DNA from 3 places in the Sinobaca sp. H24 genome. Region 1 is predicted to be linked to each of the others. Evidence: a T-box and tRNA genes for the amino acid it is inferred to sense, from the RefSeq annotation. Region 1 holds a T-box; the other regions hold tRNA genes.
The links. A T-box is a leader RNA that pairs with one kind of tRNA and senses whether it is charged. The one in region 1 lies ahead of tyrS (tyrosine--tRNA ligase), so its partner is inferred to be a tRNA-Tyr.
Positions count from the first base shown of each region.

Region 2: it has a tRNA-Tyr gene. The T-box ahead of tyrS (tyrosine--tRNA ligase) is inferred to sense a tRNA for this amino acid. The anticodon was not compared.
Region 3: it has a tRNA-Tyr gene. The T-box ahead of tyrS (tyrosine--tRNA ligase) is inferred to sense a tRNA for this amino acid. The anticodon was not compared.

Region 1 covers NZ_JALBWT010000011.1:34,854-41,515, forward strand. Annotated here, with positions in the region: gene MMY81_RS15245 (septation ring formation regulator EzrA) at 1-78, opposite strand, end outside; gene hisJ (histidinol-phosphatase HisJ) at 356-778, shown strand; gene MMY81_RS34090 (PHP domain-containing protein) at 829-1,170, shown strand; partial or broken gene MMY81_RS15255 (GAF domain-containing protein) at 1,182-1,645, shown strand; gene rpsD (30S ribosomal protein S4) at 1,891-2,493, shown strand; partial or broken gene tyrS (tyrosine--tRNA ligase) at 2,908-4,185, opposite strand; T-box leader at 4,256-4,456, opposite strand; gene MMY81_RS15270 (transglycosylase domain-containing protein) at 4,584-6,662, shown strand, end outside.
Region 2 covers NZ_JALBWT010000021.1:28,919-35,580, forward strand. Annotated here, with positions in the region: gene MMY81_RS21595 (antibiotic biosynthesis monooxygenase family protein) at 1-131, opposite strand, end outside; partial or broken gene MMY81_RS21600 (tRNA (cytidine(34)-2'-O)-methyltransferase) at 517-890, opposite strand; gene MMY81_RS21605 (methylated-DNA--[protein]-cysteine S-methyltransferase) at 914-1,453, opposite strand; gene queG (tRNA epoxyqueuosine(34) reductase QueG) at 1,475-2,602, opposite strand; gene MMY81_RS21615 (B3/B4 domain-containing protein) at 2,675-3,382, shown strand; gene MMY81_RS21620 (hypothetical protein) at 3,422-3,679, opposite strand; tRNA gene MMY81_RS21625 (tRNA-Leu) at 3,854-3,938, opposite strand; tRNA gene MMY81_RS21630 (tRNA-Leu) at 3,960-4,049, opposite strand; tRNA gene MMY81_RS21635 (tRNA-Cys) at 4,075-4,149, opposite strand; tRNA gene MMY81_RS21640 (tRNA-Gly) at 4,195-4,269, opposite strand; tRNA gene MMY81_RS21645 (tRNA-Gln) at 4,275-4,349, opposite strand; tRNA gene MMY81_RS21650 (tRNA-His) at 4,359-4,434, opposite strand; tRNA gene MMY81_RS21655 (tRNA-Trp) at 4,447-4,521, opposite strand; tRNA gene MMY81_RS21660 (tRNA-Tyr) at 4,538-4,623, opposite strand; tRNA gene MMY81_RS21665 (tRNA-Thr) at 4,627-4,702, opposite strand; tRNA gene MMY81_RS21670 (tRNA-Phe) at 4,712-4,787, opposite strand; tRNA gene MMY81_RS21675 (tRNA-Asp) at 4,861-4,937, opposite strand; tRNA gene MMY81_RS21680 (tRNA-Met) at 4,942-5,018, opposite strand; tRNA gene MMY81_RS21685 (tRNA-Val) at 5,032-5,107, opposite strand; tRNA gene MMY81_RS21690 (tRNA-Glu) at 5,113-5,187, opposite strand; tRNA gene MMY81_RS21695 (tRNA-Ser) at 5,205-5,297, opposite strand; tRNA gene MMY81_RS21700 (tRNA-Asn) at 5,300-5,374, opposite strand; rRNA gene rrf (5S ribosomal RNA) at 5,385-5,501, opposite strand; rRNA gene MMY81_RS21710 (23S ribosomal RNA) at 5,553-6,662, opposite strand, start outside.
Region 3 covers NZ_JALBWT010000016.1:81,526-88,187, reverse strand. Annotated here, with positions in the region: gene MMY81_RS19010 (DUF5366 family protein) at 1-7, opposite strand, end outside; gene MMY81_RS19005 (antibiotic biosynthesis monooxygenase family protein) at 62-367, opposite strand; partial or broken gene MMY81_RS19000 (tRNA (cytidine(34)-2'-O)-methyltransferase) at 561-1,124, opposite strand; gene MMY81_RS34310 (methylated-DNA--[protein]-cysteine S-methyltransferase) at 1,187-1,390, opposite strand; gene MMY81_RS34305 (hypothetical protein) at 1,442-1,687, opposite strand; partial or broken gene queG (tRNA epoxyqueuosine(34) reductase QueG) at 1,704-2,811, opposite strand; gene MMY81_RS18985 (B3/B4 domain-containing protein) at 2,910-3,605, shown strand; gene MMY81_RS18980 (hypothetical protein) at 3,655-3,921, opposite strand; tRNA gene MMY81_RS18975 (tRNA-Leu) at 4,094-4,174, opposite strand; tRNA gene MMY81_RS18970 (tRNA-Leu) at 4,196-4,285, opposite strand; tRNA gene MMY81_RS18965 (tRNA-Cys) at 4,310-4,384, opposite strand; tRNA gene MMY81_RS18960 (tRNA-Gly) at 4,427-4,501, opposite strand; tRNA gene MMY81_RS18955 (tRNA-Gln) at 4,507-4,581, opposite strand; tRNA gene MMY81_RS18950 (tRNA-His) at 4,591-4,666, opposite strand; tRNA gene MMY81_RS18945 (tRNA-Trp) at 4,679-4,753, opposite strand; tRNA gene MMY81_RS18940 (tRNA-Tyr) at 4,767-4,852, opposite strand; tRNA gene MMY81_RS18935 (tRNA-Thr) at 4,856-4,931, opposite strand; tRNA gene MMY81_RS18930 (tRNA-Phe) at 4,940-5,015, opposite strand; tRNA gene MMY81_RS18925 (tRNA-Asp) at 5,087-5,163, opposite strand; tRNA gene MMY81_RS18920 (tRNA-Met) at 5,168-5,244, opposite strand; tRNA gene MMY81_RS18915 (tRNA-Val) at 5,257-5,332, opposite strand; tRNA gene MMY81_RS18910 (tRNA-Glu) at 5,339-5,413, opposite strand; tRNA gene MMY81_RS18905 (tRNA-Ser) at 5,429-5,521, opposite strand; tRNA gene MMY81_RS18900 (tRNA-Asn) at 5,524-5,598, opposite strand; rRNA gene rrf (5S ribosomal RNA) at 5,609-5,725, opposite strand; rRNA gene MMY81_RS18890 (23S ribosomal RNA) at 5,786-6,662, opposite strand, start outside.

The DNA of each region.
Region 1 (6,662 bases):
TATTTTTCTTCTTGAGAGGGTTCCATAAATAACAACAGCTACAACAATCACCAAAATAGCTAAAAGGATAAACTCCATTCCATTTTTCACTCCAGTTTCAACAACATATGTTTGAATTATATTTTTACTGCGGCACTGCTCGTGCTTTTATATGTATACATGAATCAATATGGCAGCTGTTGTTTCTTCTCTGTCAAAGAACATAAGCTTTTATCGGAAAACATGTATTCATGGTTTGTTTATTTTTTAATCAATGACTTTATGATAACATGTAAAGGCTCTCGTGTGAGAGTTCGTTACATAAATATTTCAGAAATATTATCCGGTATTATAAATCCGGGAAGGATGAAGTCTTATGAACCCAAAGCGCGATGGCCACGTCCATACGCCATTCTGTCCCCACGGTACGTCCCACCCTATGGAAGAATATATTGAAAAAGCTGCTGCAGGAGGAATAACTACTTTAACTTTCGCCGAACATGCTCCTCTGCCTGAGGGGTTTACTGACACCGTACCTGATAAAGACAGCGCAATGTCTTTGTCAGATCTGGAAGCTTATCTAATGAAGCTGGAAAACATTAAAAAATCCTATAAAAACGATATCACGATCTTAACCGGCCTGGAAGTCGATTATATTGAAAGGTATGAAAAAGAGACGGAACAGTTTCTTACTACGTATGGGCCGCATTTGGATGACAGCATTCTTTCTACTCATTTTCTGTTAGCTGATGGAGAATATACCTGCATGGATTACAGTCCTGAATTTTTTTTTCATTAGTAACCCAGACAGGCTCAGCAGATGCGGCGGCCCGTTTATACTTTGAAACGGTGCTGCTGTCTGTAAAATCTGACCTTGGGCCGTTCAAACCCGTACGACTGGGCCATATGACGCTCGCTCACAAATTCCAGCGTAAATTCCCGCTGAAACAGTACCCTGCCGATTTAGTCCATCAGATTCTGTATGCCGTTAAAGAGCAGCATATGGAGCTTGACTATAATGGCGCAGGCACGGCTAAGCCCCTCTGCAGGGAGCCCTACCCGCCTGAATGGATCGTAAAAGAAGCAATTAAGCATCAGATTCCCCTTGTATACGGGTCAGATGCCCATCAGCCCGCTGAGCTGTTTCAAGGCGTTACGGATCTTTATATTAATAAAAACATTCATTTATAAATAAAGGAGATATGAATATGCATACCGCCCCGCTGCACCTTATAAACAAACAACTTGATGCCCTTCTGGAAGGAGAAACCGATCAAACAGCTAACCTGGCCAATGCTTCTGCCTTACTGTACCAGCACTTCTCTTCAGTCAACTGGGCCGGGTTTTATTTGTATTCCCAAAAAGAGAATGAACTTATTCTAGGCCCTTTCCAGGGTCTTCCGGCCTGCGTTCGTATTGCCATAGGAAAAGGAGTATGCGGCACGGCCGCTCAGACGTTTGAAACGCAGCGCGTTGAAGATGTCCATGCTTTTCCGGGGCATATTGCCTGCGACAGCGCCTCCGCTTCTGAAATCGTCGTACCTCTTGTAAAAAACGGTATCCTTCTCGGAGTACTCGACGTGGACAGCCCGGAACAAAATCGTTTTTCAGAAAAGACCAGAAGATTTTGGAAGAATTCGCTGCTGTTCTTTTAAAGCATATTTAACATGCTTTCCTTCTATTGACTTGACAGCTTTAAAAGGATATAATGGTCTTTGTGCAAAAAGACAGCCAGGGTAAGCCTGCCATGTTCGATATTTCTACATTTTTTCCTATGCTCTTTAGGAGTGTAAGGTGTATTGCGTACCCTCCAGCTGTCGAGGTGAAGATACATGAAAATAAAATGGGCATAGCGGGAGATTGCCAACGTTGCTCTTTTTCAACTATTTTATTATAAAGGAGATTACTTGTATGTCACGTTATACAGGACCATCTTGGAAAAAGTCACGTCGTTATGGAATTTCTCTTAACGGCACAGGAAAAGAATTAGAAAAAAGACCTTATGCACCAGGTGAGCACGGACCAACACAACGCAAAAAGCTTACTGAATACGGCCTTCAGCTTCAGGAAAAGCAGAAGCTTCGTTTCATGTACGGCTTAAATGAGCGTCAGTTCCACCGCACTTTCGAAATCGCAGGCAAAATGCAGGGTGTTCACGGCGAAAACTTCATGGTTCTTCTTGAAGCACGCCTTGACAACATCGTGTACCGCCTCGGTCTTGCACGTACGCGCCGTGGTTCACGCCAGCTCGTTTCCCACGGTCACGTAACTGTTGACGGTAAGCGTGTAGATATTCCTTCTTACCGCTTAAAGCCAGGCCAGGTAATCGGTCTTCGCGAAAAGTCACGCAACCTTACTTCTATTAAAGAAGCTTTGGATGTAAACAGCTACAAGCCTGATTTCGTCAGCTTTGACGAAGAAAAAATGGAAGGTTCGCTTGATCGTTACCCAGAGCGTTCTGAACTTCCTGCAGAAATTACGGAAGCCCTTATTGTTGAGTGGTATTCCCGTTAATAAAGAAAAGCAGCCGGCGGGCTGCTTTTTTTTATTTTATATCGTCCGTATTCTATTTAATAACCAGCAGTCCGCTCCTTTAAGGAACAGTCATAGGACAGATAAAGAACACGTTATATTCCTGGTTTTTCAGAGCCAAATAAAAAAGCAGCCGGTTTGGCTGCTTCAGATTGTCGAGAAAGTGTTCCATTTTGTATATCCATAAATGATCTCGAATATTTTTAAAGTTTTTTGTGAAAAGAAAATAAACAAGGATAACTCCTGCAGAACAGCCATAGAAGAAGTTAAAGAGGCGTTTTTCCTCTTTAGCTGAGGCATGGCCTGCGGAAAGCATCTCCTGTAAAGGTTTTGTATAAAAATAACTATTTTTTGTCTTTTTCAACAGCCTGAAGCAGCCGGTTTGTCTGCTTTTTTCTATTTAAATGATACCAGCGCGTATTTCTTTTTTTCCTCTTCTAACAATAGTGTACATACCGCCTATTTTATCTTCTGCGGATAATTGCTTTTGCAGGTCAGTGCACCGGTCACCATTTATATATACAGCTCCGTTTGTAATATCTTCTCTAGCCTGTCGTTTGGAAGGCGACAGTTTGGCTTCAACAAGCGTATCAATTAAACCAGGTTCTTCCTCCGCCCCTGCCTCATGGGTAGGAACATCTTTAAATCCCTGGGCGATTTCTTCAGCGGAAAGCTTCTTCACATCGCCCCCCCAAATAAGGCTGCGGAGATATTCTGCGCCTGCTCTACTGCTTCTTTACTGTGGACAAATGCTGTAAGTTCTTCAGCCAGCTTCTGCTGAGCTTCTCTTTTTTCCGGTGCTTCCTGCATTTTTTGCTCATATTCTTTTATTTCTTCCGCCGGAAGGAACGTAAAGTAGTGCAGAAACTTAATAACGTCTCTATCATCTGTATTTATTAAGAACTGGTAAAACTCATATGGCGTTGTTTTAGACGGATCGAGCCAGATTGCTCCTCCTTCTGTTTTACCAAACTTTGTGCCGTCTGCTTTTGTAACAAGGGGGATGGTGAAGCCAAATGCTTCGGCTTTCTGCTCTTCATCCGCACTTTTTCTGCGGATAAGCTCAAGCCCTGCCGTAATATTTCCCCACTGGTCGCTGCCGCCGATCTGCAGGCGGCAGTTTTTTTCTTTAAACAAATGGAGATAATCCAGGGATTGAAGAATCTGGTAACTGAACTCTGTAAAAGAAATACCATTCTTAATTCTTGATTCTACTGATTCTTTAGAAAGCATATAGTTGACGCCAAAATGCTTTCCGACATCCCGTAAAAACGTAATAACGCTCATTTCCCCAATCCAGTCGAAATTGTTTACAATCTCTGCTCCATAGTCTCCCGTAAAATCAAGATGCTTCTGCAGCTGGCTGCGGATTCTCTCGCTGTACATTTTTACTACGTCTTCTTCATTCAGCGACCGTTCAACGCTTTTCCCGCTCGGATCGCCAATAAATCCTGTTGCGCCTCCTACTAAAGCAAGCGGTTTGTGTCCGGCCAGCTGAAACCGGCGCATCGTAATAATAGTAAGCAGGTGACCGATATGAAGGCTGTCGCCTGTTGGATCGAATCCACAGTACAGCGTAATGGATTCTTCGCTTAAAAGTGCCTCCAGCCCTTCCCTGTCAGTAACCTGATTTACTAGTCCTCTTTGTTCCAAATCCTGTAAAATAGTCATTATGTCTCTCCTTTTTGATTTAAACACTCGTACACTGCGGCTATCAGACAAATAAAAAAAGCCCGCTTTTAATAAAAGGGACGATGTTTACCGCGGTACCACCCTTTTTTAAAAGCAAAGCTTTTCACTCAAGCCGTTAACGGCGGCCGCCGTCTTCATTTACTAAAGAAGCTCGGATAACGTAATTCACTTTTTAATATGTACCGGCTTTCACCAGCCGCCGGCTCTCTGTTACAGGGATTAAAAAGCTACTTCATTTCGTCTGCGCTTTTGTATTATTTACGATAATCACCATTTAACACCGTTTTTTCTAAGATGTCAAGCATTGATGCCGATGGTCTCTAGTTTAAATATAGGTCTTTTTTATGCTATAATGAGCTAGAAATTTAGGGGGTCGCTGCATGAAAAATTTTTTATACAAAGCAAATAAACGAGTAGATTGGTTTAGAGGAAAACAGCTGGGAGAGGAATCCTATTCCCGTTCCAATATTATTATAAATATTGTTCTTGTTGCTGTTATTGCTGCTATTTCGTCTATCCTTTTTATCGGATCGGTCGGTGCCGGCTTTTTTGTATCGCTGGTCGATGATCAGGAAGCACTGAATGAAGAGGAAATGCGTGCGGAAATTTATGATTATGAGCAGGCCAGTGATATGTATTTTGCCGGTGGTGAATCGCTTGGCAACGTTCCTGCCGATATTGAAAGAAAGCAGGTACCACTTGAAGATATCTCCGATAATCTCGTAGATGCAATCATTGCTACGGAAGATGAAGATTTTTATGATCACGACGGCATTGTGCCGACTGCATTGCTCCGGGCTACATATCAGGAAATAAGCAACGCAGGCACCCAGACCGGGGGCAGTACGTTAACCCAGCAGGTTATTAAAAATCAAATTTTAACCAACGAAGTAAGCTTCGAAAGAAAAGCAAAAGAAATTCTTCTTGCCCTTCGTCTTGAAGGATACCTGAGCAAAGAAGAAATTCTGGAAGCCTACCTCAATCTGGTGCCTTTCGGCCGAAATGCAAACGGCTTAAATATCGCCGGCGCCCAGTCTGCTGCCGAAGGAGTATTTGGAGTAGATGCTTCAGAACTCAATATTGCCCAGGCTGCCTTTATTGCAGGCATGCCTCAAAACCCGTACGGGTATACTCCGTTTGAAAACAATGGGACAGTCAAAGACGAATTCGAAGCAGGCATTAATCGTAAAAACCGCGTATTAAATGATATGAATGAAAAAGGCTACATTTCTGAAGAAGAGTACGAAGAAGCAATGGCTTATGATATTGAAGAAAATTTAGCAGAGCCAAGTGATACCGTTACAGATGAATATCCTTATATCACAAGTGAAGTCCAAAGAGAAGCATCGACAGTTCTGCGCGAGCAGATGCTTGAAGAAGACGATGTAGATCTCGATGCAATGGATGAAGAGGAACGCGAGCAGACGCTTGAACAATATACAGCGGATGCCAGAGAGGATCTCGCCATCGGCGGATATGATATTCATATTACGGTAGATAAAAGTATATATGACGGCATGCAGGAATCCATTGAAAGCTCTACATGGTTCGGACCGGACCGCACAAATGGCGACATCACCGAACAGGAAGAAGTCGGCGCAATGATGATTAATAATCAAACAGGAGCCATCATCAGTTTTGTCGGCGGCAGGGATTATGAAACCCAAAATTTAAATCATGCTACACAAACGTTCAGACAGAACGGCTCCACGATGAAACCGCTTCTTTCCTACGGTCCTCTGCTGGATAGTGGCGAACTGCATCCAGGTTCTACTGTAGCAGATGTACCGACAGACTATACTACCGGAACGGAGATCAACAATGCAGGCAGTGATTTCGAGGGCTTTATCCCGGTCCGCGAAGCACTTCAGCGCTCGCAGAATATCCCTGCGGTCAGAAGCTTCTGGGAACTGGAACAGGAGGAAGCTAAAGATCATCTGGAAAGTCTTGGCTTCACGAGACTTTCTGAAGAGGAACCCGTTGAATCAACTGCTTTGGGCGGACTGGAGAACGGTGTTACCGTATCGCAGAATACGAACGCTTTTTCAACGTTTGCTAATGAAGGCCAGTACCATGAGAGTTATATGGTAGAACGTATTGAAAAGAAAAATGACGGAGAAGTAACGTACGAACATGAAACGGAAGAAACAGAAATATTTTCACCACAAACGAGCTATTTAATGGTTGATATGCTCCGTGATGTTCTTGAATCACCTGGTACAGCCTCACAGCTTTCTTCTTACCTCGATGTTGACGGAGACTGGGCCGGAAAAACCGGTACGACAACCGATCAGGTAGATGCCTGGTTTGTAGGAATGAACCCGGAAGTCACGATGGGCATCTGGCTTGGCTATGATAACCGTGAACAGCAGAATCAGCTGGAAAGCCCCTACAACGGCTATTCCTACAGCGAACGAACCCAGAATATATGGGCGGACTTGATGAATGCTGCAAACGAA
Region 2 (6,662 bases), on a different contig from region 1:
TCCTGTTCTAAAAACATGAAATCCAGGCAGCCTTCCACCTCTTTCATATTTTCAGCGCTTTTTCCAAATCTCTCTTTCATTTGACCGCGCGCAGGTGCCGGCACATTTAACTCGTTCATAACTACATACATGTTTTGACGCCTCCTGTTTTTTCGAATGATTCTTTATTTATTATAACAACATAAAGAGTGGTAATCCAGATACCATTTCACACACCGGGATCCGTAGGTTATACTAAGAGTATAGTCTGCTACATAAGAAAGGACGATGAATATGAAACTACTTCTGCTTCTTGGTATCTGCGTTATGTTTCTAGCTTCTATTTTCACCGCCGGAGTGGATGAGAAGGCTCACAAAAAGTAAAAATTGATAACGTTACCATGTAAAAATGACAGGCCTTTGAAAGGGCCTGTCATTTTACGTTAACTGCTGGAAATTCTGCTGGCGCAGTACTTCATAAATAATAATAGCTGCCGTATTGGATAAATTAAGCGAACGAATTAAGTCGTTTTGAGGGATTTTAAGGCATGTATCCGCATAACGGTCGATGAGCTCCTGCGGAATTCCTTTTGTCTCTTTTCCAAATACAAAGAAAAGTTCTTCATCCGTTCTGCTGTAATCAACGGATGAATATGTTCTGCTTCCTACTGTTTCGATAAAATAGAATATTCCCTTGGGGAAGACTTCGGTTAATTCATCAAACGAATCGTAATAATGTATCTTAACATCCGGCCAGTAGTCACAGCCGGCTCTTTAAGCATTTTATCCTCAGTGGAAAATCCAAGAGGGCGAATCAGGTGGAGATGTGTGCCGGTGCCTGCACAGGTTCTTGCTATGTTCCCAGTGTTGGCTGGAATCTCCGGCTGATAAAGTACGATATGGTTGCTCATTTCATGTTTCCTTTCTCTCGTGCCTACTTAGTTTCCAACTGTAGTTTCATCTGTTCTTTTTCCATTTCCAGCAGATAGATTTTTTTGTTCATTCCGCCGCCGTACCCTACAAGCGCCCCATTGCTTCCTATAATGCGGTGACACGGTATCATGATAGGGATTGGGTTTTTGTTGTTGGCGTTTCCTACGGCTCTTACAGCTTTCTCTGAGCCTGCAGACGCCGCAATTTCTTTATATGAGGCCGTTTTTCCGTAAGGGACATCAATGAGTGCTTCCCATACGGCTTTTTGAAACGGTGTGCCCTCTAAATCATACGTAATTGAAAAGTCCTTTCGTTCCCCATTAAAATATTCATTGAGCTGCTTCATTGCTTCCTTAAGCGCTGATGCACTTTCTTCCAATTCAAAATCAGCACCTCTTACCTTCAATGCCCATATATTAAATAAAGGCACTGCTTCTTCAGCATTGGCGAACTTTACGGCCATCAGCCCTTTATGGGAGGAAAACAGCGTCAGCGGACCGATAGGACTGGTCACCTCTGTATAATACAGCATATCTTTCATTCAAGCATCCCCTTTCTGTATTCACTGCAGGCCAAGCGCCGTTTCCAGTTCTGTCAGCACCTCTGCTTCCTGTTCAAGCATATAGGCTTCCTCCAGCCCTACCACGGCCTCAGGGGTGGCAATCTGCCCGAGTGTCCATGCACAGGAGGAACGGATGACCGGTCTCGGATCACTTTTTATTAATTCGACAAGCTCCGGCACGGCGGATTCTTCTTTAAAGTTGCCCAAAGCGATAACTGCATTGCGCTGAATTGGTTTTTTTCCTCTCCATGAACCGGCAATAGACCCGAAACGTTCTTTAAACTCTTTATTGCTCATATGCAGAAGTGAGTTCAGATTCGGCTTCACCGTTTCCGGATCCGGTTCAAATTCTTTCTGATGATGAAAGTCGATCCCTTTGTTTTTTGGACACACCTGCTGGCACGTATCGCAGCCATATATCCGGTTACCGATCTTTTTCCGGTATCGTTCTGGAAGCATATCTTTTGTCTGTGTTAAAAAAGCAATGCATTTATTAGCATCAAGCTGTCCTCCCTGAATTAGAGCATCTGTCGGACAGGCATCAACACAGATATTGCAGGAGCCGCATTGATCTGTCAGCGGAATGTCCGGCTCAATCACAAGTGATGTAAGCATTTCCCCCAGATACACGTAGGAACCAAATTCCGGAGTGATAATGGCACAGTTTTTAGCGCTCCACCCGATACCTGCCCTTTCTGCGACTGCTCTGTCTGAGAGCTCTCCTGTGTCCACCATTGATCGGCACTGCGCCTGTGGATCTAATTCTTTCACATACTGTTCGAGTTTGCTGAGACGATCTCGTAATACGTGGTGATAATCCTCTCCCCAGGATGCACGACAGAAGAGACCGCGCCTGTCTCCTTTTTTGCTTTTAGGGGCATCTTTTAATTTGGAGGGATAGGCCAGCGCTATAGAAATAATCGTTCGGCCTTCCTCCATAAGAAGGGAAGGATGGGTTCTTTTCTCTATATCCTTCTCTTCAAAACCTGACTGGTACTGAAGTTCCTGCTGCGTGATCAGCCTGTCTTTTAATGTTAGAAATGGATCAGCTGATGCAAATCCAACTTTATCAATGCCAACTTCTTTTGCGTAGGATGTGATTTTTTCTTTCAGTGTTTCTCCTGGCAATCGCCGTCTCCCCTTTTTCTTCATTCCATACTATAGTAAACTCATTTTATTAAGACACAAAGGAGTTTTTCGATGTTAACACATGTCCTGCTCGATCAATCTTTACTACATGCCGCTCCCGGACTGAAAGTAGGAGCAATCTATTATAAGGATATCATAGTTGGGGAATCTCCTAAAATGATTAAAGGCCGTCTTCAATTTTACCAGGAAACGCTTCACACTGAACTGCAGGATCTGCCGCTTATAGAAAAAGAAGGCATCGCAGAGTGGCGCCATATTTTTAAAGCAGCAGGTACAGATCCGTCCAGGTACCGCCCTTCTCATGAATCTCTTGCGCGGGCGGTAAAGAAAAACGGAAACCTTTCTTTTGTTCATTCTGCCGTTGACTTAAACAACTTTTTTTCTATTCAATATATGCTTCCTGCCGGTATTTATGACGCTTCTGCATTAAAAGGTACGGTTACGGTAAAAATCGGCGAAGAAGCCGACACGTACGAAGGACTAAATGGAAGAACCAATACATTTAAAGATAAGATCGTTTCTTCCGACGATATTGGAGCCTTTGGAAGCCCGATTGTCGATTCCAACCGGACAAAAACAACAACGGAAACTACAGAGGCACTTCAATTATTTTATCTTCCCCCTTCTCTTTCAAAAAAAGAGGCGGAAAAGCTTTTAGCAGCTTCTGCCAAAATGTTTCATCAAATTCACAGTGGAGAAGCTGACGTCGCCATCTTAGATGATGAACAGACGGTTTTCTCCTTTCAGAAAACAACCTAAACAATAAAAACACATCCATTCCTGGGTGTGTTTTTATTATTAATATCGATGATGAATATACACATTTATCTCTTCAGGAATCGTGAACCAGTTTCTAATATTACCTTCGATATAAGCCCGGTAATTCGAGGGAAGCCGCTCTAAAATAATCGTTTTAAAGTCTTCTTTATCGTTCTGTTCGAAAAAAAACGTTATAAATACTGTCGAATGAATCGTATGTGTCAGTGTATAGTTAATATGCAGGTCTTTATGCAGATCTCTTGTCTTTATGGACGTTTTTGATTTGACCGGCTTCATATGCATTCCCCCTTTTTATGTAAAAGGAAATTAATTAGAAAATTCTTACTATTATGAATATATGTGATTTCTCTAAGTATATCATGAAACAGCCCAGGATTTTGTATTATTTCCACTCAAAAATATAAAAAACAGCTCCCGGCAGTGGGAGCTGTTGAGCTGCTATTAAATGAATGGTAGCGGTGGCCGGGATCGAACCGGCACTCTGTTAAGAACACGATTTTGAGTCGTGCGCGTCTGCCAATTCCGCCACACCGCCATATCAATGAATTAATGAAGTTGGTGCCGAGGGCCGGACTCGAACCGGCACGGAGGTACACCCTCCGCAGGATTTTAAGTCCTGTGTGTCTGCCAATTCCACCACCCCGGCAGGTTATAAAGGTAAAAATGATGTATGGAGGCGACACCCGGATTTGAACCGGGGAATAGGGGTTTTGCAGACCCCTGCCTTACCACTTGGCTATGCCGCCATTTATGAAATGCGGTCTTTTATGTGTGGGACTCGCGTTAAAAAATGGAGCGGAAAACGGGATTCGAACCCGCGACCCCCACCTTGGCAAGGTGGTGCTCTACCACTGAGCTATTTCCGCATAAATGGCTGGGCTAGCTGGATTCGAACCAGCGCATCACGGAGTCAAAGTCCGATGCCTTACCGCTTGGCCATAGCCCAATACAAAAATGGGGCGGCTGATGGGAATCGAACCCACGAATGCCGGAACCACAATCCGGTGCGTTAACCACTTCGCCACAACCGCCATAATTAATATTGGCAGGGGTAGTAGGAATCGAACCCACATCTGCGGTTTTGGAGACCGCCGTTCTAGCCGTTAAACTATACCCCTATATATGAATAAAAAATGGTGGAGGGGGACGGACTCGAACCGCCGAACCCAGAGGGAGCAGATTTACAGTCTGCCGCGTTTGGCCAACTTCGCTACCCCTCCACATGGTGCCGGCCAAAGGACTTGAACCCTCAACCTACTGATTACAAGTCAGTTGCTCTACCAATTGAGCTAGACCGGCATAAAAAAGTGGTGGCTCGAGACGGAATCGAACCGCCGACACGTGGATTTTCAGTCCACTGCTCTACCGACTGAGCTATCGAGCCATACATATATTTTCTCTATGAACAGTTTATACTGTATCAATAGAAAAATACAACTACTTCTTTAAAAATAAAATGGCGGTCCGGACGGGACTCGAACCCGCGACCTCCTGCGTGACAGGCAGGCATTCTAACCAACTGAACTACCGGACCATTTTGGTTGCGGGGGGAGGATTTGAACCTCCGACCTCCGGGTTATGAGCCCGACGAGCTACCAGGCTGCTCTACCCCGCGATGTTGTAAATAATGGTGGAGGATGACAGGATCGAACTGCCGACCCCCTGCTTGTAAGGCAGGTGCTCTCCCAGCTGAGCTAATCCTCCATTATTGGTGACCCGTACGGGATTCGAACCCGTGATACCGCCGTGAAAGGGCGGTGTCTTAACCACTTGACCAACGGGCCTAAAAGCTATTATGTAATGGCGGAGAGCGAGGGATTCGAACCCTCGAGACGGGTTAACACCGCCTACACGATTTCCAATCGTGCTCCTTCGGCCACTCGGACAGCTCTCCATTGGCTCCACAGGCAGGATTCGAACCTGCGACCGATCGGTTAACAGCCGATAGCTCTACCACTGAGCTACTGTGGAATAATATAAAGCCCGGCAACGTCCTACTTTCACAGGGGGTCGCCCCCCAATTATCATCAGCGCACAAGAGCTTAACTTCCGTGTTCGGCATGGGAACGGGTGGGACCTCTTGGCTATCGTCACCGGACAAGGCTGGTTCCTTCAAAACTGGATAGCGACATCCGAATGGAAAAAGTTGTTGGATAAGTCCTCGATCGATTAGTATTGTCAGCTCCATGCGTCGCCGCACGTCCACCTCAAACCTATCTACCTTGTCATCTCCAAGGGATCTTACTCACTTGCGTGATGGGAAATCTCATCTCGAGGGGGGCTTCATGCTTAGATGCTTTCAGCACTTATCCCGTCCACACGTAGCTACCCAGCGATGCTCCTGGCGGAACAACTGGTACACCAGCGGTGTGTCCATCCCGGTCCTCTCGTACTAAGGACAGCTCCTCTCAAATTTCCAACGCCCGCGACGGATAGGGACCGAACTGTCTCACGACGTTCTGAACCCAGCTCGCGTACCGCTTTAATGGGCGAACAGCCCAACCCTTGGGACCTACTTCAGCCCCAGGATGCGATGAGCCGACATCGAGGTGCCAAACCTCCCCGTCGATGTGGACTCTTGGGGGAGATAAGCCTGTTATCCCCAGGGTAGCTTTTATCCGTTGAGCGACGGCCCTTCCATACGGGACCGCCGGATCACTAAGCCCGACTTTCGTCTCTGCTCGACTTGTAGGTCTCGCAGTCAAGCTCCCTTTTGCCTTTGCACTCTGCGAATGATTTCCAACCATTCTGAGGGAACCTTTGGGCGCCTCCGTTACTGTTTAGGAGGCGACCGCCCCAGTCAAACTGCCCACCTGACACTGTTCCTGATCCGGATCACGGACCGAGGTTAGAATAGTCGTACAGCCAGGGTAGTATCCCACCAATGCCTCCACCGAACCTAGCGGTCCGGCTTCCAAGGCTCCTACCTATCCTGTACAAGCAGTACAACCATCCAATATCAAGCTACAGTAAAGCTCCATGGGGTCTTTCCGTCCTGTCGCGGGTAACCTGCATCTTCACAGGTAATATAATTTCACCGGGTCTCTCGTTGAGACAGTGCCCAAGTCGTTGCACCTTTCGTGCGGGTCGGAACTTACCCGACAAGGAATTTCGCTACCTTAGGACCGTTATAGTTACGGCCGCCGTTTACTGGGGCTTCAATTCAAAGCTTCTCCCCAAAGGGGATAACCTCTCCTCTTAACCTTCCAGCACCGGGCAGGTGTCAGCCCCTATACTTCGCCTTGCGGCTTCGCAGAGA
Region 3 (6,662 bases), on a different contig from region 1:
TTTTCATAGCAGTGCAACCTTTTCTTTTAAAAAGCCCGCAGCAGAGCTGCAGGCTTTTATATTATAAATGATGAACGACTTCAAATTCTTTTAATTCGCTTCCAGAAGCCGGGCTCTTCTCTTTGGATTCCCGCTTTTCTTTATGAGCGTTCTTAAACTGGTCGCTGTGAAGCCAGTTCTGGTAAGCTTCTTTAGATTCCCACTTCGTGAATACGACAAGCGGCGCATCTTCTTTTTCCTGTTCTAAAAACATGAAATCCAGGCAGCCTTCCACCTCTTTCATATTTCCAGCGCTTTTTCCAAATCGTTCTTTCATTTGGCCGCGCGCAGGTGCCGGCACATTTAATTCGTTCATTACTACATACATAATTTAATGCCTCCTGTTTTTTCGAATGATTCTGTATTCATTATACCAACTTAAAGACCTGTAATCCAGATACCATTTCACACACTGGTATCAGTAGGTTATACTATTAGCATAGACTGATACATAGAAAGGACGATGAAGATGAAACTTCTGCTGCTGCTTGGCATCTGTGTCATGTTTCTAGCTTCTATTTTCACTGCCGGCGTTGACGAAAAGGCGCACAAAAAGTAAAATGATAACGTATCTTATAAAACCACAGGCTCTTTAGAAGAGCCTGTGGTTTTATGTGAGCTGCTGGAAATTCTCGCTGGCGCAGAACTTCATAAATAATAATGGCCGCTGTGTTAGATAGATTCAGGGGAACGAATCAAATCATTCTGCGGTATTTTCAGGCATTGATCCGCATAGCGGTCGATAAGTTCCTGAGGTATACCTTTTGTCTCTTTTCCAAATACAAAAAAGAGGTCTTCTTCTCTGCTGCTGTAATCAATAGAGGAATAAGTTCTGCTTCCTACGGTTTCTATAAAATAGAATATGCCGTCCGGAAAGGTCTCAGCCAGTTCCTCAAAGAATCATAATAATGGATCTTAACGTCCGGCCAGTAATCGCAGCCCGCTCTCTTCAGCATTTTATCCTCTGTTGAAAATCCAAGCGGCCGGATCAGATGAAGATGTGTACCGGTTCCTGCGCACGTTCTCGCTATGTTTCCGGTGTTAGCCGGGATTTCCGGCTGGTACAATACGATATGGTTGCTCATTGCATGTTTCCTTTCTGTAACGCTCTACCTGACTTTCCGTTCTTGAGCTGTCTGTTCTTTTTCTATTTCCAGGAGATAGGTTTTTTATCAAGTCCCCCGCCGTATCCGACGAGCGCTCCATTGCTTCCTATTATACGATGACAGGGTATCATAATAGGAATAGGATTTTTATTGTTGGCATTCCCGACTGCCCTGACAGCTTTTTCTGAACCGGCAGCAGCAGCAATTTCTTTATACGAAGCTGTTTTTTCCGTAAGGAACTTCAATAAGCGCTTTCCAGACCGCCTGTTGAAAAGACGTTCCTTCCAAGTCATACGCTACATCGAAATCTGTACGTGTCCTTCAAAATATTCTCTGAGCTGCTGGATTTCTTCTTTAAAAACAGACGCGTTTTCTTCTAATTCAATATCGGTGCCTTTGTATCTCACAGCCCAGACCTTAAAGGACGGTACGGATTCTGCGGTGCCTGCAAATTTAATAGACATCAGCCCTTTGCGGGAAGAAAATAGGGTAAGTGGACCGATAGGGCTTGTCACTTCTGTATAATACAGTATATTTGTCATTCAAGCATCCCCTTTTCTATTTCACTGGAAGACCAAGAGCCGTTTCCAGCTCCGCCAGAACCTCGGACTCCTGTTCAAGCATATAAGCTTCTTCCAATCCTACAATTGCTTCATGGGTGCCAATTTGTCCCAGAGTCCATGCACAGGACGAGCGGATCACTGGTCTTGGATCATTTTTAATTAATTCATTAAGTTCCGGCACAGCAGATTCCTCTTAAAGTTTCCTAATGCACATAACGGCGTTACGTTGGATCGGCTTTTTGCCTCTCCATGAACCAGCGATGGAACCAAATCGTTCTTTAAATTCTTTATTGCTCATATGCAGAAGGGAATTTAAATTAGGCTTAACCGTTTCCGGATCCGGTTCGAATTCTTTTTGGTGTGAAAGTCCACCCCTTTGTTTTTTTGGACATACCTGCTGGCAGGTGTCACACCCGTATATACGGTTACCGATTTTTTTGCGGTATCTTTCCGGCAGCATATTTTTGTCTGCGTTAAAAAACGCAATGCATTTATTGGCATCAAGCTGTCCTCCCTGGATCAGGGCATCTGTCGGACAGGCATCGACGCATATATTGCACGATCCGCATTGATCAGTCAACGGAACATCCGGCTCGATGGCAAGCGTAGTGAGCATTTCACCCAGGTACACATAGGAACCAAACTCCGGGGTAATAACTGCACAGTTTTTTAGCACTCCAGCCGATACCTGCTCTTTCAGCTACCGCTCTGTCTGAGAGCTCTCCTGTGTCCACCATGGACCGGCACTGTGCCTGTGGATCTAATTCTTTCACGTACTCTTCCAGCTTGCTGAGGCGCTTACGTAATACGTTATGATAGTCTTCTCCCCAGGAAGCACGACAGAATATACCCCGCCTGTCTCCTTTTATACTTTTGGGTGCATTTTTTAATTTAGACGGATAGGCAAGAGCAATAGAAATGATCGTTCTTCCCTCTTCCATAAGCAGCGAGGGATGGGTTCTTTTTTCTATATCTTTTTCTTCAAATCCAGACTGATACTGAAGCTGCTGCTGCGTAATCAGTCTATCTTTTAACGTTAGAAATGGATCGGCGGAAGCGAATCCAACCTTATCAATACCGATCTCTTTGGCGTAGGATATGATTTTTCTTTCAGCGTTTCTTCAGGCAATCGCCGTCTCCCCTTTTTCTTCATTCCATACTATAGTAAACTCATTTTATTAAGAGACAAAGGAGTTTTTATATGATTAAACAAATCCTGCTCGATAAATCTTTACTCGATACAGCTCCCGGACTAAAAATTGGAGTGATTCACTATAAGGATATCATAGTTGGGGACTCCCCTAAAATGATTAAAGGCCGGCTGCAGTTTTATCAGGAAACCATGCATACGGAACTGCAGGAGCTGCCTCTGACAGAAAAAGAAGGTATTTTAGAATGGAGGAAAATTTTCAAGGCGATTGGCACCGATCCTTCCAGATACCGCCCTTCCCATGAATCACTGGCACGAACAGTGAAAAAAACCGGAGCTCTTTCTTTTGTTCATTCTGCCGTTGATTTAAACAACTTTTTTTCCATCCAGTATATGCTTCCTGTTGGAATTTACGATGCTTCTGCATTACATGGAACCGTAACGATAAAAGTCGGCGGGGAAAGCGATACATATGAAGGACTAAATGGAAGAGACAATAATTTTGAAGGAAAAATTGTTTCTGCTGATGATAAAGGAGCATTTGGAAGCCCTATTGTTGATTCCCACCGGACAAAAACAACAATAGAAAGTAAAGAAGCACTCCAGCTTTTCTATCTTCCTCCCTCTCTTCCAAAAGAAGAAGCGGTAAAGCTTTTGGCAGCCTCCTCAAAAATGTTTCATCAAATACACAGTGGAGAAGCTTCCACTATCATTCTAGATGCAGAACAGCCGGCTTTCTCTTTTTAAAAACGATATACACAACAAAACACATCCATCTCTGGGTGTGTTTTATTGTTTAATATTTGTGATGAATATGCAGGTTGATTTCCTCAGCAATTTCAAACCACTTTCTCATATTCTCTTCAATGTAAGTCTGGTGATTTGCAGGAAGACGTTCTAAAATAATCGTTTTAAAATCTTCAATCTCATTCTGTTCGAAAAAAAATGTCACAAATACCGTCGAATGAATAGTATGTGTTAACGTATAGTTAATGTGGAGGTCTTCATGCAGATCTTTTGTTTTTATAGATGTTTTTGATTTAACTGGTTTTATAGGTTTCATATGCATTCCCCCTTTTTATGTAAAAGGAAATTATTTAGAAAATTCTTACTATTATGAATATATATGATTTCTTTATTATATCATGAAATCATCTAGTATTTTGCATTATTTCCACCAACAGAAAAAAAAACAGCTCCCGGCAGCGGGACCTGTTTACGTATAATTAAATGAGTGGTAGCGGTGGCCGGGATCGAACCGGCACTCTGGAACACGATTTTGAGTCGTGCGCGTCTGCCAATTCCGCCACACCGCCAAGTCAGTAAATTAATGAAGTTGGTGCCGAGGGCCGGACTCGAACCGGCACGGAGGTACACCCTCCGCAGGATTTTAAGTCCTGTGTGTCTGCCAATTCCACCACCCCGGCAGGTTTAAAAGGAAAAATGATGTATGGAGGCGACACCCGGATTTGAACCGGGGAATAGGGGTTTTGCAGACCCCTGCCTTACCACTTGGCTATGCCGCCATTTATGAAATGCGGTCTTTTATGTGTGACTCGCGTTAAAAATGGAGCGGAAAACGGGATTCGAACCCGCGACCCCCACCTTGGCAAGGTGGTGCTCTACCACTGAGCTATTTCCGCATAAATGGCTGGGCTAGCTGGATTCGAACCAGCGCATCACGGAGTCAAAGTCCGATGCCTTACCGCTTGGCCATAGCCCAACATAAAAATGGGGCGGCTGATGGGAATCGAACCCACGAATGCCGGAACCACAATCCGGTGCGTTAACCACTTCGCCACAACCGCCATAATTAATATTGGCAGGGGTAGTAGGAATCGAACCCACATCTGCGGTTTTGGAGACCGCCGTTCTAGCCGTTAAACTATACCCCTATATGAATAAAAATGGTGGAGGGGGACGGACTCGAACCGCCGAACCCAGAGGGAGCAGATTTACAGTCTGCCGCGTTTGGCCAACTTCGCTACCCCTCCACATGGTGCCGGCCAAAGGACTTGAACCCTCAACCTACTGATTACAAGTCAGTTGCTCTACCAATTGAGCTAGACCGGCAAAAAAAGTGGTGGCTCGAGACGGAATCGAACCGCCGACACGTGGATTTTCAGTCCACTGCTCTACCGACTGAGCTATCGAGCCATGCTTATATTTTCTCTATGAACAGTTTATACTGTCACTAGAAAAATACAACTACTTCTTTAAAAATAAAATGGCGGTCCGGACGGGACTCGAACCCGCGACCTCCTGCGTGACAGGCAGGCATTCTAACCAACTGAACTACCGGACCATTTTGGTTGCGGGGGGAGGATTTGAACCTCCGACCTCCGGGTTATGAGCCCGACGAGCTACCAGGCTGCTCTACCCCGCGATGTATAAAAAATGGTGGAGGATGACAGGATCGAACTGCCGACCCCCTGCTTGTAAGGCAGGTGCTCTCCCAGCTGAGCTAATCCTCCATTATTTGGTGACCCGTACGGGATTCGAACCCGTGATACCGCCGTGAAAGGGCGGTGTCTTAACCACTTGACCAACGGGCCTAAAACTATATGTAATGGCGGAGAGCGAGGGATTCGAACCCTCGAGACGGGTTAACACCGCCTACACGATTTCCAATCGTGCTCCTTCGGCCACTCGGACAGCTCTCCATTGGCTCCACAGGCAGGATTCGAACCTGCGACCGATCGGTTAACAGCCGATAGCTCTACCACTGAGCTACTGTGGAATATTATAAAGCCCGGCAACGTCCTACTTTCACAGGGGGTCGCCCCCCAATTATCATCGGCGCACAAGAGCTTAACTTCCGTGTTCGGCATGGGAACGGGTGGGACCTCTTGGCCGTTGTCACCGGACAACATCGGAACCGGTGGTTCCTTCAAAACTGGATAGCGACATCCGAATGGAAAAAGTGTTTGGATAAGTCCTCGATCGATTAGTATCTGTCAGCTGCATGCGTCGCCGCACGTCCACCTCAGACCTATCTACCTTGTCATCTCCAAGGGATCTTACTCACTTGCGTGATGGGAAATCTCATCTCGAGGGGGGCTTCATGCTTAGATGCTTTCAGCACTTATCCCGTCCACACGTAGCTACCCAGCGATGCTCCTGGCGGAACAACTGGTACACCAGCGGTGTGTCCATCCCGGTCCTCTCGTACTAAGGACAGCTCCTCTCAAATTTCCAACGCCCGCGACGGATAGGGACCGAACTGTCTCACGACGTTCTGAACCCAGCTCGCGTACCGCTTTAATGGGCGAACAGCCCAACCCTTGGGACCTACTTCAGCCCCAGGATGCGATGAGCCGACATCGAGGTGCCAAACCTCCCCGTCGATGTGGACTCTTGGGGGAGATAAGCCTGTTATCCCCAGGGTAGCTTTTATCCGTTGAGCGACGGCCCTTCCATACGGGACCGCCGGATCACTAAGCCCGACTTTCGTCTCTGCTCGACTTGTAGGTCTCGCAGTCAAGCTCCCTTTTGCCTTTGCACTCTGCGAATGATTTCCAACCATTCTGAGGGAACCTTTGGGCGCCTCCGTTACTGTTTAGGAGGCGACCGCCCCAGTCAAACTGCCCACCTGACACTGTCCTGATCCGGATCACGGACCGAGGTTAGAATAGTCGTACAGCCAGGGTAGTATCCCACCAACGCCTCCACCGAACCTAGCGGTCCGGTTTCCAAGGCTCCTACCTATCCTGTACAAGCAGTACAACCATCCAATATCAAGCTACAGTAAAGCTCCATGGGGTCTTTCCGTCCTGTCGCGGGTAACCTGCATCTTCACAGGTA